Regions from separate parts of the Gudongella sp. DL1XJH-153 genome, predicted to be linked through region 1. Evidence: riboswitches for the same ligand, from Rfam matches in the RefSeq annotation. Region 1 holds a riboswitch; the other holds the start of a gene.
What was found. A riboswitch is a leader RNA that binds a small molecule or an ion and turns the genes downstream of it on or off. The one in region 1 is predicted to bind S-adenosylmethionine.
Positions count from the first base shown of each region.

Region 1 (12,226 bases):
TCAGGGAGGTACCTTCTATAACGATTCAGTTCTGAAGGCATTTGAGGATGAACTTGAGCGCAAGGTCATCAGACCGAATATCTCCGGACTGATGGGGGCATTTGGTGCAGCCATCTATGCAAAGGACAAAGGGAATGATCATTCATCACTTTTAGGTATGGATGAGCTGAAAAAATTCAATCATCAGGTTAAGCTTGTAATGTGCGGATTGTGTGAAAATAATTGTAGCCTGACCGTAAACAGCTTTGGTGACAATAGAAAATATATCGGTGGAAACAGATGTGACAGGCCGGTAAAAAACAGGGATATTGAAGAACAGTATGATATCTATGATGAGAAGCTTAAGTTTCTCAAGGAATATAAATCCATCAAGGGAAGACGCGGAAGCATTGGAATCCCTATGGCTCTCAATATGTACGAGATGCTGCCTTTTTGGCATACGGTGTTTACCCTTCTTGATTTCGAGGTAATACGTTCTCCGTTTACTTCAAGAGAGCTGTTTATTAGGGGACAACATACAATTCCATCGGATACTGTTTGCTTTCCAGCAAAACTTGTCCACGGACATATTGAGTATCTAATTGATAAGGAAGTTGACACAATCTTCTACCCCTGCTTGACGTATAATATCGATGAAAAGATGGGAGATAATCACTTCAACTGTCCTATCGTGGCATATTACCCTGAGGTAATTGCTGCAAATATTGAAAGACTGGATCAAACAAATTTTGTCTTTGATTATATGGGACTTCAAAACAAAAAAGTTCTTTCAAAGAAGCTTTATGAAATATTGAAAAAGACCAACAAGGATATAAAACTTAGTGAAGTCAAATTTGCCGTAGACAGAGGAATCAAGGAATACAAGAGCTATATCAAAAAAATCCAGTCAAAAGGACAGGAATTTATTCAAATAGCAAGAGAGAATGGGAAAAAAATAATTGTGTTGGCAGGGAGGCCATATCATGTTGATCCTGAGACAAACCACGGGATATCAAAACTTATCACTGAATATGGAGTGGTTGTTATAAGTGAGGACTCAATAGGTAATCTTGCATCGAAAACGACAGTGGATGTATTGAATCAATGGACATATCACTCAAGACTATACTCCATAGCAGAGTATGTCGGGAATCAGGACGATATGGAGCTGGTACAGCTTGTGTCATTTGGGTGTGGTCTGGATGCGATAACAACAGATGAGATAAAGGCTATCTTGGAAGAAAAGGGGAAAATCTATACGCAGTTGAAAATTGATGAAATTACAAATCTTGGAGCTGTAAGAATCAGGATAAGAAGCTTGCTTTCTGCAATTGAACAAAAGGACAAGGAGGGTAAGGGTTATGGGCGTAAGAGTTAACAGGGTTGAGTTTACGAAGAAGATGAAAAAAGAATATACAATTCTATGCCCTGATATGACACCAATTCACTTTGCACTTCTGGAGAAGGTGTTCAGGAACTTTGGTTATAAAATGACGATTCTTAAGAATACCGGAGTTTCAGTTGTAAATCAAGGCTTGAGAAATGTTCATAACGACACATGCTATCCAGCTCTACTTGTGATTGGTCAGATGATTGATGCGCTTAATTCAGGAGAATATGATACAGACAGAGTTGCCTTGCTTATTACTCAGACTGGAGGAGGCTGCAGAGCTTCAAACTATATACACTTGCTAAGAAAAGCCTTGATAAATGCGGGTTATGATCATGTGCCGGTAATATCGTTAAATGCAGGAGGCATGGAAAAAAACAGCGGATTCAGAGTGTCTTTCCCAATGCTTAAGCAATCCATGGCAACGCTGATTTATGGTGACCTGCTAATGCTTTTGCACAATCAGGTTAGACCTTATGAAAAGAACACTGGAGACAGCCTTAAGAATCTAGACTACTGGGTTGATAGGCTGGGTGAAGAATTTCAGTCTGGAAAAACAATAAAACAGCATAGAATGAAAACCTTGATGAAGGAAATTGTAATATCCTTCGATGCAATTCCAAGGGAAGACAGTCATAAGGTAAAGGTCGGAGTCGTAGGTGAGATATATGTCAAGTTCTCAAGCCTGGGCAACAACCAACTGGAGGAATTTCTTCACAAGGAAAATTGTGAGGTTATGGTCCCGGGACTAATGGGGTTTATTATGTACACTGTTGAAAACGGGGTAATTGACCAGCAACTCTACGGCGGGAAGTTCTGGAAGAGCTTTATTATGGAAAGAATCAACAGATACCTTGGCAACCTTGAAAACATAATGATTGAAGCCATTCAAAATAACAGTGGATTTACTGCACCTTCACCATTTAAGCATCTGAAATCCTTGGTTAAGGGTGTAATTGGATTAGGTTGTAAAATGGGTGAAGGATGGCTGCTGCCAGCTGAAATGATGGAACTTATATCCAAGGGATACGAAAACATCGTGGTGACTCAACCTTTTGGATGTCTTCCAAACCATATAGTTGGCAAGGGTGTGCTGGCCAACATCAAGGCTATTAAGCCGGGAGCCAATATCGTACCAATAGATTACGACCCTGGAGCAACCAGAGTAAACCAAGAGAATAGAATTAAGCTTATGCTTTCAGTTGCAAGGGAAAAGCTGGAGGATGTAAAGGGAGCGGCATCACATATGGTTGAGGAGTCGGTCAAAGAGCATTCAAAGGATTCATTACCAATAAATATGATTTAGCTAGAAGCCTGATTTCGATCAGGTTTTTGGATTGACAAGGCTTTAACAAATTGGTAGTATTGGACTGGAGGTGTAGAAAATGTGGTCAAGAGCAGGTTTGAAGCAAGAGGCTAAAGATTTCCTAAGAAGAAACTACTGGAAAGCTTTTGTGGTCTGTCTCATAGTGGCAATCGTTACGGGAGGATCCGGAAGAAGCGAGTCTCAGAATGAACAATACTATAATGTTGAAAATGGATCTGTACTCGAAAACAGAGAGTATATAATTGATCTTAGTCCAAGAAATGAAATTTTCAACTTTACTTCTGATGGTATAGGTTTGGATAATCCTTTTGTTTTCGCAACAACCTTCGGGGTGTTTACTACAATTATCATTTTCGCAATTGTACTGGGTATAATAATTGGAAATGCTTTGCAGGTAGGGGAAAAGAGGTTTTTTCTTAGGGGTTTTGAAGGAGATGTTGAAATTGGAAATCTGTTTTCGACCTTTAAAAAAGGTCAATGGTTTCCCATTGCAGGAAAGATTTTTTTGCTTGAATTATACATTTTTCTCTGGACATTGCTATTTATAATCCCAGGCATAATTAAATACTATCAGTATAGAATGGTTCCTTACATTTTATCAGAAGATCCTGAGCTGCCTCTTGATGAGGCAATAGAAATTAGCAAGAGAATGACAGATGGTCAGAAGGGCGAGATTTTTGTTCTTGATCTATCATTTCTTGGATGGTATATGCTTGGGCTTCTATTCTTCGGAATAGGAAGCATATTTGTAAGGCCTTATCACGAAGCCACTATAGCTAAATTGTTTGAATACTATATAAGTAGTAGAGAGTATGAACCAGTCATGGACCACTAAGACACTAAAAAACCTGCCTTTTATTTAGAGGCAGGTTTTTTAATGATAACTAAGGGATCATTGATGAAATTTCTTTTCTTATGGTTGGAGTTATGATTCCATTACTTGTTTCTACTTTTTCAAGCATTATATTTATTACATCTGACATATGAGAATCAGGATATTTGTTTATTATTTCCTGCAGGATTTGTTTTGAATTATCTTTGTAGTTTCCGGTTTCCTGGTCAAAAACATCACCTGTCTGGGTCAGATACAACATGGAGTTCATATAGTTTTCATAAATTGCCAGAACTTCATCCTTAAACTCAGAATAGCTGTATGTTAGTCTAAAGGCCTCGATTTCAGTTATTCTATCTGCAAGAGACGACTTATCGATAAGCAGAAGCCCATTGTTTCTATGAGGCGAAGAGGTTTCTCTGGACATTATCTTTAGATACTTTCGGAATTCATTTGTGATATTTCCACCGAAGTCATCCACAAACCCACCATAGTCAATCTCGTAGTTATATTTACCATTTCCGGCCACAAGTAGATAACCAAGATCCAAGTTTCTAATCATCATTTCCTTAAGATCAGACTCAGATTGTAGAATCCGGTCTCTGCCAAGGTACTCCTCATCATTAAGTCGTTCCTGTGAAAGACCATATTTTTCAAAGAAAGAATCAAAGGAATAGTCCTTCATATACTTTGAAAACAGTGTAGCTACATCAAGACTTCGGTAGCTTTTATTTACCTTAAGTGAAAAGATGTGTTCCTTAAGGTTGTTTGTGACTTCCATTGCTGAATAATTATCAAGGTTTTCAATAAGGTAATCCCTGTAATCAGTATTTCCAGGATAAGGTTCATCAATTGTCATTACCGCGATTTGTGACTCCTCGGTCTCGGTCATAATGCCAAATTCCTGAGGAGCTTCCATCATCTGAGATTCTCTGGGAGTAGCAACTATCATGGAATCTTCTGATGCATTCTCTGATATGTCTATAAAATCAGCACTGTCCTTGCCATTCCACCTGTACCATAATTCTATTATGTCTGCATCAGAAGGGTTATCAGCAGTGGTTTCCGGGTCAATTGAACAGATGCTGAATTCAAGTATTCCATCTCCGTCAATGTCCATGATGCTGTTTGATGTCGTAACTGAGAAAAGGTTAACTTTTTTTGGGTTTAGTATGTTTTTAAGACTTCTTTCTTCAAGGATAAATCCGTATGTGACCCCGGCTTTGGAGCCAACCTGATTACTCAATAAGAGCCCTCTGACATTGTCGCTTATATTTCCAATTTTAAGAATATAATTTGTATTGTCGTAATTCATGTGGACCTTATCTGTCAAAACATATTCTGAAGAGTCATAGCTATAGACTAAAAGAGATCCCTGGTCATCAATGTTTGCAGGATTCCTTTTGATGTACATAGCTATTTCGGGTATCTCATCGCCAGTAAGGTCACCGATGGCGTAATGTCCCTCAGATATATCAACATCAGGATTAATTTGGAGCAAGTAGCTCTCTATTTTATTTCTAGTAAATTCTGATTCCAAGAGAGAATCGTCAAACGGAAAAAAGCTTTCAATAGAATCTTCAGCTGTCATAGTATTCATATCTTGGCTAGAACTTCCGCATCCTGACAGGATGATTCCAAATATAATTGTCAGAATCAGAAGAGAATATATTTTATTTTTCATAATTTGACTCCTTTCTCTTCATCATTATATAAAAAAAACTCTCTTAGTGTGTAACAATCAGGTTACAGAAATCCTGTAATTGACAGACTATTCAGGGATTGTTACTATAAAGGAACAAGAGTGGAGGAGGTAATATTATGCTGCTGAAGGAACTTAGGGAAAAGGTAGTTGAATACGGGAAAATGTTGATAGAAAGGAATCTTACAACAGGAACAGGCGGAAATATCAGTATATTTCACAGAGACTCTGGACTTATGGCAATCAGTCCTTCTGGTCTTGATTATATGGAAACAAGAGCCCAGGATATCGTTGTGATGAATCTTGATGGAGATGTAATTGACGGAGACAGGAAACCCTCTTCAGAATATGAACTTCACAGGGTATTCTATAAAGACAGAGAAGACATTTCGGCATTGGTACATACTCATTCCATATACGCAACCACAATAGCATGCATGAACTGGGATTTGCCACCTGTACACTACATGATTGCGGTTGCAGGGGATAATGTAAGGTGCGCTGAGTATGCAACTTTTGGTACAAAAGAACTTGCCCAAAATGCACTGGAAGGAATGCGGGACAGAAAGGCAGTTCTGTTGGCAAATCACGGAATGCTGGCTGGAGCCAGCACTGTTGAGAAGGCGTTCAGTATTGCTGAGGATATCGAATTTTGCTGTGAGCTGTATTACAGAACAAAGTCCATGGGCGAGCCGGTTTTGATTCAGCCAGATGAGATGGAGAGAATGAGGGAAAAGTTCAAGACTTATGGACAGAAATAGTTACAAAAAGGTTAAAATTTCAACAAAAATCAAAAATTATCACAACCTTATAGCAAAATGTGTTAAAATAAAGACGAATGTACTATGGTGATAAATTCCACTGTTAAAGTGGAATAAATCGTAAAAGATACATAAGAAAAGGAGAGATTTAAATGAAGAAAGTAATATTGGCTTTAGTTCTAGTTTTAGCCTTGTTCTCAACTAGTGTTGCATCAGCTGCTCCAGCGACGCCAGCCGGAGAGTACTGGGAAGATTTAAAGGTTATGTACGATGAATGGGTAGCGATGGAAGGCGAATCAGATATAAAAATTACACTTACAATGCCAGAAGAAGAACCAATGGTGTTTAATGTAAATCTGAAGTCAGCTGGAAATTTGGAAAACATGACAGCTTGGATGGAAATTGTTATTACAACTGAAGATCCAGAGCTTGAAATTCCAACAATTCATATGATTACTCAGGGATCAGACATGTACCTGAACACGGAAATTGTAAAGTTTATCGCTGAAAAGATGGAAATGGGCGATGCGGTTCAAATTGAAGAAGAATACGTTATGCTGGAAAGTGGAGAAGGAGTTCCACAGGTAGACAAGCAGTACCTTCTTGAAATTCTAGAGTTTGTTGAAGAAATGGAATTAGATTTTGAATTTGACATGACAAAAGAGGATGACACTTACACTCTAACAATCGATTCAGACCAGATGGTTGATTTATTCGGTGCTTATATGAAATTCACTTTGGAAAACTCAGCTGAATTGATGGAGCTTACAGGTCAGGAGATGGAAGTTGAGCTTACTGAAGAAGAAATAGAACAGGCACTGGCTATGTATGAGGAAATATTCGTTCCAATGCTTGAAACTGCAAGAGAAGCAATAAGGGGAAGCTACTATAAGCAAGTAACTACAATTACAGATGAAAGCTACGTAGAAGAGGGAGAATTCTATCTTACTTCTCCAGTTGGAGAGATGATCTTAACAATGGAGTCAACTTCAAATAGGTTGGATGACTACACAGTTGAGATTCCTGAATCAGTTAAAGTATATACACAAGAAGACCTGAACAATCTTATCATGGGGAGCATGGCATTTCCTGAAGAAGGAAGAAACCTTGCTGCGATGATTGATGTTGACGAGAACATGTATATGGTTATTACAGAAACAGAAGCAATGGAAGGTGAAGTGGAGATAACAATCTCAGATGAAGGATTGTCATATATGAGTGTTAAGGATGCCGTTGAAATATTCGGACTTGACATGGAGCCTTCAGAAGAATTGATGCATACAAGAGAGCTGGAAAACCACGGATTTGATATAGAGTGGAATCAGCAGCTTAGAATGATAGAAGTTTATGTGGAAATGCCAGAGGTACCAGTAGAAATGCCAGAGCTACCTAATGAGGTACTTATGGAAATTGAAGGATAATAGTGGGTATGAACCGTCTCTTGTGGAGGCGGTTTTTCTTTGACCAAATTTGGGCTTGTTTTATTCTTGAAATAGTAGTAAAATATACTTGAACATATGAACAGATATTCATATGAAAGGGGTATATGGAGATGAGTTCTGAGAAAAACATTGCAGTTTGTGACTGTACAGTAATACATGAAGAAACGGTGAATAAGGTAAGGGAAGGCATGCCTGAAGAAGGCGTATTGGAAAGATCCGCTGATTTTTTCAAGGTTGTTGGGGACAGAACCAGAATAAGGATTCTTCATGCTTTATTCCTCTCTGAGATGTGCGTTTGTGATATTGCTGTCCTATTGGATATGAACCAGTCCGCAATATCACATCAGCTAAGGGTTCTTAAACAGTCGGGGCTTGTAAAATACAGAAGGGAAGGGAAAATTGTGTTTTATTCCCTTGACGATGAGCATGTAATGAACATTTTGGACCAGGGATTGGTCCATGTAAGTCATAATTAAGATGGAGGCATAAGAATGAGTAAGCGAGAATTTTATTTGGAGGGCATGGACTGAGCTAATTGTGCTTCTAGGATAGAAGCAAGAATCAAGCAACTTCCGGAGGTTTCAGATGCCTCTTTGAACTTTATAAGCAAGACCCTAAGTGTGCACCAGGAAAGCGACTCTCATGAATTAGGGACACAGGTAAAAAAAATAGTCCTCTTCTTTGAACCACACGTCAAGGTTGTGGAAAAGGATGATTATCTTGCTGAAGATGATGAAGCCCGTGGACATGGAACTGATCATTTTCAACATGCAACGAAGGATATGAAAGGTGTAATTGCAGGAGCTGTTCTGTTTGCTGCAGCCTTGATACTACCAGTTGATGGATTGCCTAAACTCTTATTGTTTCTTCTGGCATACTTTCTGATAGGTGGAGAAGTAATCCTTAGAGCAGTGAGAAATCTTACAAGAGGTCAGGTTTTTGACGAGAATTTCCTGATGACGATAGCTACAGTCGGGGCATTTGCAATAGGTGAATACCCTGAAGGTGTTGCAGTAATGCTCTTCTACCAGATTGGGGAGTTCTTCCAGGATTATGCTGTAAACAAATCTAGAAAATCAATTGCAGACCTAATGGATATCAGACCTGATTATGCCAACTTGGCTCGGGGAGATGAGATTACAAAGGTAAATCCTCAAAAGGTTAAAAAGGGAGATGAAATTGTAATCCGTCCTGGCGAAAAAGTACCACTGGATGGTGTGATACTAGTAGGATCATCTTCAATGGACACCGCGGCTCTAACGGGAGAATCGATTCCCAGGGATGTTAAAGTGGGAGAATCAGTTTTAAGTGGATTTATTAACAAACAGGGGCTCCTGAGGGTAAAGGTGGAAAAGGAATTCAACGAATCGACAGTATCAAAAATTCTGGAACTCGTTGAAAATGCAGCATCAAAAAAGGCTCCAACGGAAAACTTTATAACCAAGTTTGCCAGGTATTATACACCGGTTGTGGTATTTTTTGCCCTCGGGCTTGCCATAATTCCACCGCTGGTAATAGAAGGAGCATTGTTTTCTGATTGGATTTACAGAGCATTGATCTTTCTTGTCGTATCTTGTCCTTGTGCTCTTGTGATATCGATTCCCCTTGGATTTTTTGGTGGAATTGGAGGTGCATCAAGACAGGGTATTCTAGTCAAGGGAGGAAATTATCTTGAGGCCTTAAACTCGGTTTCCACAGTGGTGTTTGACAAGACGGGAACCTTGACAGAAGGAAAGTTCCAGGTTGTTGATGTGATATCATCCGGAGAAATGTCTGGTGAGGAACTTCTTTATCTTGCGGCCTTAGGCGAAAGTCATTCTTCTCACCCAATTGCTCAGTCTGTAGTAAAGGCAAATAAAACCAAGCTGGATACGAGCCTTGTAAAAGAATACAAGGAGCTTGCTGGACTTGGGGTTATGGCTGAAATAGACGGGAAGAAGCTGCTGCTTGGAAATTCATCGCTGTTTAAGGACGAAGGGATAACGGTAAAAGCAGAGGACAATGGAAAAACCATTATTCATATTGCAGTCGATTTAGAGTACCAGGGATATATTCAAATTGCAGATAAAATAAAATCCAATGCAAAAGAATCAATCCAGAGACTTAAGCAACTTGGAGTACAAAATGTAGTAATGCTTACCGGTGACAGGGAACAGGTTGCACTGCAGGTGGCTGAAGATCTTGGAATAGACAAGGTATACTCAGAGCTGCTGCCACAGGATAAAGTTGCTGCAATTGAAGAGTTGACGGGTGGACTTCAAAAAAACAAGAAGCTGATTTTTGTTGGCGATGGGATAAATGATGCCCCTGTGCTTGCAAGGGCTGATATAGGGGTAGCAATGGGGGCTCTTGGCTCTGATGCCGCAATAGAGGCAGCTGACATTGTCCTCATGACAGATGAGCTTACAAAGCTTCCTGTGGCTCTTGACATAGCATCCTGGACGAAAAGAATCGTATGGCAGAATATCATTTTTGCTCTGGGGGTCAAAGGAATTGTATTGGTTATGGGAGCAGCAGGTATGGCAACCATGTGGGAAGCAGTATTTGCAGATGTCGGAGTGGCATTGATTGCAGTCCTTAATGCCATGAGAGTCATGAGATATAAAGTTTAAAAAGGCTCTTGACAAAGATTGACAAAGAGAATAATATAGACTGAAATACTAAAATTTAATAATTGTAACTTATCAAGAGAAGTGGAGGGAATGGCCCTGTGAAGCTTCGGCAACCTACGCATATGCGCAAGGTGCCAATTCCAACAGTGTACAAATGTGTACTGGAAGATAAGAAAAGGTATATACCGCTTCTTATTGAAGCGGTTTTATTTTTTTTGATTGACGAGTTGCAGTTAGGAGGAGGATGACATGAGAAATTATTCACTAGAAACACAATGCGTACAGGGAACCTACAAACCGGCTTCAGGACAACCGAGGGTATTGCCTATAGTCCAGAGTACAACATATCAGTACTATGATTCTGATGATATGGCAGACCTGTTTGATCTTAAGAGTGCCGAGCATATGTATTCCAGAATCAGCAATCCTACAGTAACCGAGTTTGAAAACAAGATGGCTCTTCTTGAAGGAGGCGTGGGAGCAGTTGCTGCTTCATCAGGTCAGGCTGCGACTACACTGGCAATACTGAACATCTGCAATGCAGGTGACCATATAATTGCTGCATCAACAATTTATGGAGGTACATTCAACCTTCTAGGGGTAACTCTTAAAAAGTTTGGAATTGAAGTAACCTTTGTCGACCCTGAAGCAACGCTTAAGGAGATAGCAGCGGCAGGTAGAGGCAGCACAAAGGCGGTATTTGGAGAGACAATTGGAAATCCGGGTCTTAATATTCTCGATTTTGAGAAGTTCGGCAAGGTTGCAAAAATCTTGGATGTTCCCTTTATAGTAGATAATACTTTGGCAACACCAGTTCTTTGCAAGCCCTTTGAGCATGGTGTGGACATAATAATCCACTCGGCAACAAAGTACACTGATGGGCATGCAACAAGTGTTGGAGGAATAGTCATCGATGGGGGAAGCTTCAACTGGGACAATGGAAAATTTCCAGAACTGGTGGAGCCTGATCCAAGCTACCATGGAATAAGCTATTCTAAGGATTTTGGTCCAGCTGCATATATAACTAAAGCAAGAGTTCAACTGTTAAGGGATTTTGGAATGACCTTAAGTCCGTTCAGTGCTTTTTTGTTCCACCTTGGATTGGAAACACTTCACTTAAGAATGGAGAGACACTGTGAGAATGCATTCAATCTGGCAAAGTTTCTAGAGAGCCATCCTGGAGTTCAGTGGGTTAATTATCCATTTCTTGAATCTCACAAAACATATGATACAGCAAGGAAATATCTTAAGGGAGGAAGTGGAATCCTGACCTTTGGAATAAAGGGAGGCGCACAGGCAGGCAAGGAACTAGTAAAGCATTTGGATTTGACAGCACTTGTAGTGCATCTGGGAGATCTGAGAACCAGCATACTTCATCCTGCAAGCACTACCCACAGACAGCTTACAGAAGAGCAGCAGATTAAGGCAGGTGTAAGTCCCGATTTGATAAGGGTTTCAGTTGGGATTGAGAATATAGAGGACATAATGGCTGATTTTGATCATGCCATAACTCAGGTAACTAAAAACATCTAAGGAAAGGAGGATGACATATGCCAGTTGTAATTCCGGGATCCCTCCCGGCTTATGATATATTGAAGAATGAAAAAATATTCGTAATGGAGGATGCCAGAGCCTATGGTCAGGATATACGACCACTTGAAGTTTGCATAGTCAACCTTATGCCAACCAAGATTGAGACTGAGACACAGCTTATCAGGATGCTAGCCAACACTCCACTCCAGATAAATATTCACCTGGTTCATATGAGATCACATGAATCAAGAAACACCAGGCAGGAACACCTCGATAACTTCTACCTAACATTTGAGGACATTAGAAACAGAAAATTCGATGGGATGATCATTACAGGAGCACCTGTTGAAAATCTGCCCTATGAGGAAGTAGATTACTGGGATGAGCTTGTTCAGTTGATGGAGTACTCAAAAAGGAATGTTTTTAGTACATTGCATATCTGCTGGGGAGCACAGGCAGCGCTATATCATCACTTTAGGCTTAAGAGAAGGTTTATGGACAAAAAGCTCTTTGGAGTGTTCAAACATAGTGTTACATCTGCAGGTGGAAGACTGATGAGGGGATTTGATGATTCGTTTTGTGCACCTCACTCAAGATTCACACAAATTGACAAGGAGGAGTTTGAAAAAGTTCCGGGAATGAGAATTC
Region 1 covers NZ_JBMEMN010000049.1:389-12,614, reverse strand. The annotation lists gene ACOEN1_RS12750 (acyl-CoA dehydratase activase-related protein) at 1-1,357, shown strand, start outside; gene ACOEN1_RS12745 (hypothetical protein) at 1,341-2,675, shown strand; gene ACOEN1_RS12740 (DUF975 family protein) at 2,755-3,531, shown strand; gene ACOEN1_RS12735 (hypothetical protein) at 3,581-5,212, opposite strand; gene ACOEN1_RS12730 (L-fuculose-phosphate aldolase) at 5,350-5,991, shown strand; gene ACOEN1_RS12725 (hypothetical protein) at 6,144-7,412, shown strand; gene ACOEN1_RS12720 (ArsR/SmtB family transcription factor) at 7,544-7,909, shown strand; gene ACOEN1_RS12715 (heavy metal translocating P-type ATPase) at 8,216-10,045, shown strand; SAM riboswitch class I at 10,112-10,220, shown strand; gene ACOEN1_RS12710 (O-acetylhomoserine aminocarboxypropyltransferase/cysteine synthase family protein) at 10,295-11,578, shown strand; gene metA (homoserine O-acetyltransferase MetA) at 11,596-12,226, shown strand, end outside.

Region 2 (6,646 bases), on a different contig from region 1:
TGTTGAAGTAAGAGTCAGAGCCATGACTTCAGCCGCACCCGCCTCAACAAGAGTCTGGCTGCATATCTTTAGTGTACTTCCAGTTGTAAATATATCGTCAATCAGAAGAATCCTTTTATCCTGGATTCTTTCTCTTTTTTTAACACTGAAAGAGTCAATGAGATTCCTCTTTCTTTCATATGCTGAAAGGGTATTTTGTTCTTTTGTCCATCTAGATTTAACAAGACAATCCTTAAGAACATTTTTCTCCATCTTCATAGCTATTGGTTTTGCAAGAAGATAAGCTTGATTATATCCCCTGGTCGCTTCTTTTCTCCAGTGTATTGGCACAGGAATTATTATGTCAAAATCCGTAAGATTATTGTGACTTATTGTCTCAATCATATATGAATGGAATGGTCTGTAAAGATAGCTTTTATCTTCAAACTTAAACCGGTGAATTGAATCCTTAATAAAATTATTGTAAAAAAATGATGAATAGCACTTTTTTATATAGGGACTGTCAATTTTAAACTCCTTATGAATTTCCTCGATTCTGGATCTGCATTCGGTGCACAATGAGTGTTTTAAATTCCTTGATTCATCCATGCATATATAACAAAAGTTGTCTTTCGGATAAAGAAGTCTATCAATCAAGAAAGCTACCTCCCTGCGAATCCATACTTAAGAGAAGATTAAGATATTCGCGCATTTTTATGTCAAGGGATGAATATCTTTCTGTAATAAGATTGTTTCTTATCATCTGGTTCAAGTACCTGTGATGACCAACCAGTACCACCAAATCCCTTGCTCTAGTTATTGCAGTGTAAAGCAGATTTCTGGTTAGCAACATGGGGGGACCCGAAAAAACCGGTATAACTACCGCAGGAAACTCACTTCCCTGGGATTTGTGTATTGTTGTGGCATATGCAAGCCTCAATTCATCCAGTTGAGTAAATTGATATTCCACTTCCCTGTCATCATCAAAGACAACCTGCAATGTACCCTCATCCTGGTCTATCGATTGAACATAGCCAAAATCACCGTTAAACACACCTTCGCCTTCTTCTGTCCTAAAGCCACCCTTCCTAATGATCCAGGAGGCCTTGTAGTTGTTCTTGATCTGCATAACCTTGTCGCCTTCTCTGAAAAGCTCATCTCCCATAGCTTTTTCATTCTTCTTTGGAGATGGAGGATTTATTGCTTCCTGAAGTGCCTTGTTTAGGGCAGTAACACCGGCATCACCCTTTCTCATTGGCGAAAGCACCTGAATATCCCGAATGGGGTCCAGGCCATAAAAATCAGGCAGTCTGTTTAGACAAAGCTGAACTATTGTATCTCTAACCTCAAGACCACTGTCTTTTGACATAAAAAAGAAATCCTTGTCCTTTATATTAAGCACAGGTTTTTCACCTTTGTTTACAAGATGAGCATTTACAATTATCATGCTTTCCTCACCTTGCCGAAATATCTCATCCAATATTACGACCTTGATTACACCTGAGTTTATGATGTCTCTTAAAACATTCCCTGCACCTACCGAAGGAAGCTGGTCCACATCTCCCACAAGAACAAGTCTTGTCCCTGGCTTAATGGCTCTAAGAAGCTGATTCATAAGTAGAATATCAACCATTGATGTCTCATCCACAATTACCACATCTGCATCCAGAGGCTCTTCCTCGTTCTTATTGAATTGAAGATTATCATCCTGGAATGAAATTTCCAGAAGTCTATGGATTGTCCTTGCCTCTCTTCCTGTGGTTTCTGTAATCCTCTTTGCTGCTCTTCCCGTGGGAGCAGCAAGCAGAATCTCCTTCTTCTCTGCTTCCATCAAGGCAATTATTGCATTTATTATTGTGGTCTTTCCCGTTCCGGGACCACCTGTAATTACTGTTACCCCGTTCTGCAAAACGCTTTGGACAGCATCCCTTTGCTTCTTTCCAAAGGAAAACTCCTGACTCTTTTCAAGATTATCAAGCGCCTTATCCATATCAGCTACAATTTCATCCTGCTCAACAAGGCTCAGTTCCACAAGAACCTTCGCAACACTGTTTTCAGCCATATGATATGGCATATAGTAGACTATCCTTTCATCTCCACTTTCCACAAGATGAAAGCTTTTACTCAATAATAGAGAGGTTAGCGGGTCCTTCAGATTCTCTGATTGGATTTGCAAAAGAATCGCTGCCTTATCAATAAGCTCGCCTTCCGGGAGATAGCAATGTCCTTCACCTGCTGCCCTGGTTAAAACATATTTTAATCCAGCCTGGAGTCTGTGGGGTGAACTCTTCTCCAGACCAACTTTTTCTGCAATTTCATCGGCAGTCCGAAATCCCATCCCATGAATATCCTCAGCAAGTCTGTATGGATTTTCACGGATAACCTTCAATGTTTCAGTCCCGTACTCCTTGTAGATTTTCATGCTCTGGTTCGGGCTGATATTAAATTCCTGAAGTGCAACCATAACTTCACGAACTTCCCTCTGTTCGTCAAAGGATTCCATTATAACCTTGAGTTTTTTCTTGCCAATTCCTTCAATTTCAAGAAGTCTATCAGGATAGTACTGAATTATATCAAGAGCCTTTTCACCAAATTTATCAACTATTCGTTTAGCTGTCTTAGGTCCGATATGTGGAATCAATCCTGATCCAAGATAATTCTCGATACCCTTGGTAGTTGTAGGCATGATGGTTTCCATGGACTGGAACTGGAATTGCTCACCAAACTTGTTGTGATAAATCCATTCCCCTTTCAAGAGTACCGCCTGGTCATTCTGTATGTAGGGGACCTGACCTACGAAGGTAATGCTCCCATCAGATGTATACAGTCTTCCGACAGTATACCCGTTGGATTCATTTCTGTAGATTATATCCTCAACAATTCCCTGTATTTCCACATTCTCACCTTCTTTCTCATTATTTCCATTATAACAAGAAATCCCCCCAATATACAATATTGTATATTGGGGGGATCAGTATTATTACGAATAGGAAATTTCTACTTTGATTGGATCATGAAATTTTCATACATGAGTATCGTAAAAAGCTCCCTTTACTTACATCAGATGTTTTTTTATTTCAATGCCTTTTTAAGAGCTTCAGCTTTGTCTGTCCTCTCCCACGTTAGCTCGACATCCGTTCTACCCATATGTCCATAGGCAGCCAGTTGTCTGTAGATTGGTTTTCTAAGGTCAAGATCCCTGATTATTGCAGCTGGTCTCAAGTCAAAATTATCCTTAACCAATTGTGTTATTTCTTCGTCGCTCAGTTTTCCTGTTCCAAAGGTGTCAACATTGATTGAAAGAGGATGCGCAACTCCTATGGCATAGGCAAGTGCTACTTCGCATTTATCTGCAAGTCCAGCAGCTACAATGTTCTTGGCAACATATCTTGAAGCATAGGCAGCGGATCTGTCAACCTTTGTAGCGTCCTTCCCTGAGAAAGCTCCACCACCATGTCTTGCATATCCACCGTAGGTATCTACGATAATCTTTCTTCCTGTAAGTCCTGCATCACCCATAGGTCCGCCAACAACAAATCTTCCAGTTGGATTTACATAGATCTTTGTGTTTTCATCCATCATTTCTTCAGGAATAATTTCGTTTATTACATACTTCTCAATGTCTTCTCTTATCTGTTCCAAAGTAACAACAGGGCTGTGTTGAGTTGACACAACAACATTCTCAATTCTAAATGGCTTGTCATCATGATATTCAACAGTAACCTGCGTCTTTCCGTCTGGTCTTAGGTAATTAAGAGTATCGTCTTTTCTTACCTCTGAAAGTCTTCTTGACAGTTTGTGAGCCAGTGATATAGGAAGAGGCATCAATTCTTCCGTCTCATTGCAGGCAAATCCAAACATCATACCCTGGTCTCCTGCACCTGTCTTGTCCATCTCGTCTTCGCTTAATTCCTTCTGTTCAAGAGCCTTATCAACTCCCCTGGCAATATCAGGTGATTGTTCATTGATTGATGTCAGCACTGCACAAGTGTCTGCATCAAATCCATATTTTGCTCTTACATAGCCAATGTCAGCTATTGTCTTTCTTACTATTTTCGGAATATCTGCATAGCAGTTAGTTGTAATTTCTCCTGAAACAAGTACCATTCCAGTTGTTACCATTGTCTCACATGCTACTCGGGCTTCAGGATCCTGCTCAAGGATCGCATCCAGTATTGCGTCTGATATCTGGTCACAGACTTTATCAGGATGCCCCTCTGTTACGGACTCCGATGTGAATAACCATTTTTTCATTTTTTTCCTCCTTAAAATTAAAAAAACCTTGTCGTCAAGACAAGGTGAGCTCACACTACACCTCATCTTCCAGAATCACATTCTGTAGGATTTAGCACCTGTTAAACAGGTTGCCGGGCTTCATAGGGCCTATCCCTCCACCACTCTTGATAAGGTAATCAAGATATTTATTTTCACTAAGTGAAATAATAGCACAACGGAGTATGGTAGTCAATTGTTTTTTGATCAAATATTATGTTCAGCATGTTGACTTTAGGCAGCTGTGAATATATAATGATATTTGCAGGTTCCAAGAAAGACAAAAACAATTTTAAAAAAGCTCTTGCATTTTAAATGAAATTGCATTATAATTAAGAAGTTGACAAAAAACGTCGGGGTGTAGCGCAGTTTGGTAGCGCACGTGGTTTGGGACCATGGGGCCGGGGGTTCAAATCCTCTCACCCCGACCATCAGAAACGCTGGAATTTAACTATTCCAGCGTTTTTTATTTTTTTGATATCTATAAAATTGGTCAAAATTCCGACCAAAATCTGACTAATGAAGAAAAAAAGCAAAAGGAACCGTCCCCGATGCTTTTTTATATAGAAAAAACTCAATTTTCACTTTCTTTTGTATAGACATATTTTTTTTGATATAATGGGTTTTAAGAGTGATATTAGGCTATCTGAAAGATGAGCTAATGAAATAATATTTTGCAGATCTTTATAAGAAATTGAGTAATATGCCTAATTAAAACATTACTAAAAAAGGAGGATACAAGAATGAGTAAATATCTTATACTTTATAGACATGGAATTGCAGAGGATAAAGAATCTGCTGAAGAGGATGATTTAAGAGCACTTTCTCCTCGAGGGAAAGTTCTATTAAAGAAAAGTGTCGCAGGCTTCAAAACAATGATCGATAATTATGAAACTTTGAAAATTTATTCCAGCCCTACGGTTAGAGCAAAAGAAACGGCTGAAATGTTAGCGGAGGAATTAGATCTTGATGAGCCAACTTACCTGGAGTTTCTTGCTACAGGTAGTGGTGTCAGTAGACTTAGAGAGCTTGTGGAAGAAATTGAACCTGGTGAAGCTGCAATTGTGGTTGGGCAACAACCCTACCTTTCATTATGGAGTCAGGAAATTTCTGGTACTTTTCTTCGCTTCAAAAAGGGAACCGCAGCCTGCTTTAAATTCCCTGATGAAGAGTTAGGAGAAAGCAAGGTTGAACTAAGATGGTATCTGCAGACTCGTGACTTTGTGAAAATTGCCGATAAATAACAATTATGGAAACGATGAATTTAAACCTTTCATCGTTTCTTTTTTTTTGACATTTGGAGATTTAGATCAAAATATGACTTTGAAAAAGCAAAAAGGAAAAATCAAAAAGAACCGTCCCGAATGATTTCCGAATGATTTGATTTCAAAAATACAACCTTGTAATCTCATAAATTACAAGGTTGTCATTTCTAGTGTTTTATTATTTAAACCACTCTACTTATACATCCGGATAATTGTCTTATTCTCTATTTTTTATCCTAATCCCTAAACCTAAAAACAAGCTACCTGCGAGATAATATAGAACTGCTGGTATTGCTCCAGTTCTAGGTAGAATCGGAATCATAAGAGGAATCTCCTCCTGGGCTTCAATGATTTCAGGCTGTTCAAGCACTGGAAATGCCTTTGGAACTTCTTCGCTTATTTCCAAAATTTCTTCAGGCTCTTCAGGATTATCCGGTCTGTCTTGCCTATCAGGCCTGTCAGTGTCTTCTGACTCATTTGAATCAGTTGGAGGGTTATCTGGTTTGTGCTCCGCTATGAAAACCCATCTAACCTCTACAGATTTACCCTGGAACTCGTTTCCTGTTTCAGCTCCTGGTAGGTAAACAGTTGCCTTTAACTCCTTGTCGTCACCTGGATACAAGAAACCGAGACTAATATTCGATTGTGCAAAATCTGCCATTGATCCATTATATATTTCATCACCGTCATACTGTATTGTTAAAACCATTTGCTTGAAGAGGTCTGCTTCACCTTGAGATGGTGCTTTACTTACCCTCTCTGTTCTCATAAACAGCTGAAACCTGTACTCCAAAGAGTTATATATATCTATCTTGGCTTCGTTTGTATCACCTGGATTCATATTTGTTAGATTGAATAGGCTCGTACCACTTGGATCCACTTCTAGACCAATATTGTTGCCTATTATCTTGAGGTTCTCTGCATAGGAGGGGTTTATTCCAAATGTTGTCATGGCTCCCATTATCAATGCGAATACACCCAGAAACATCATGGATTTTGATAGAAACCTTTTCATTTAGACCCCTCCCTCTGCTTAGTGTAACTCTTTTACTTGCATAAAGGCGGTTGGACCGCCTTTATGCAAGTATTGCTTTGATATTTCGATTCCTACAACTTAGTATGCATGTGAC
Region 2 covers NZ_JBMEMN010000005.1:66,410-73,055, reverse strand. The annotation lists gene ACOEN1_RS03940 (ComF family protein) at 1-636, opposite strand, end outside; gene ACOEN1_RS03935 (ATP-dependent RecD-like DNA helicase) at 629-2,875, opposite strand; gene metK (methionine adenosyltransferase) at 3,052-4,233, opposite strand; SAM riboswitch class I at 4,293-4,389, opposite strand; tRNA gene ACOEN1_RS03925 (tRNA-Pro) at 4,606-4,682, shown strand; gene ACOEN1_RS03920 (SixA phosphatase family protein) at 4,995-5,495, shown strand; gene ACOEN1_RS03915 (hypothetical protein) at 5,734-6,531, opposite strand.
Region 2: another riboswitch for S-adenosylmethionine. It lies ahead of metK (methionine adenosyltransferase); the one in region 1 lies ahead of ACOEN1_RS12710 (O-acetylhomoserine aminocarboxypropyltransferase/cysteine synthase family protein).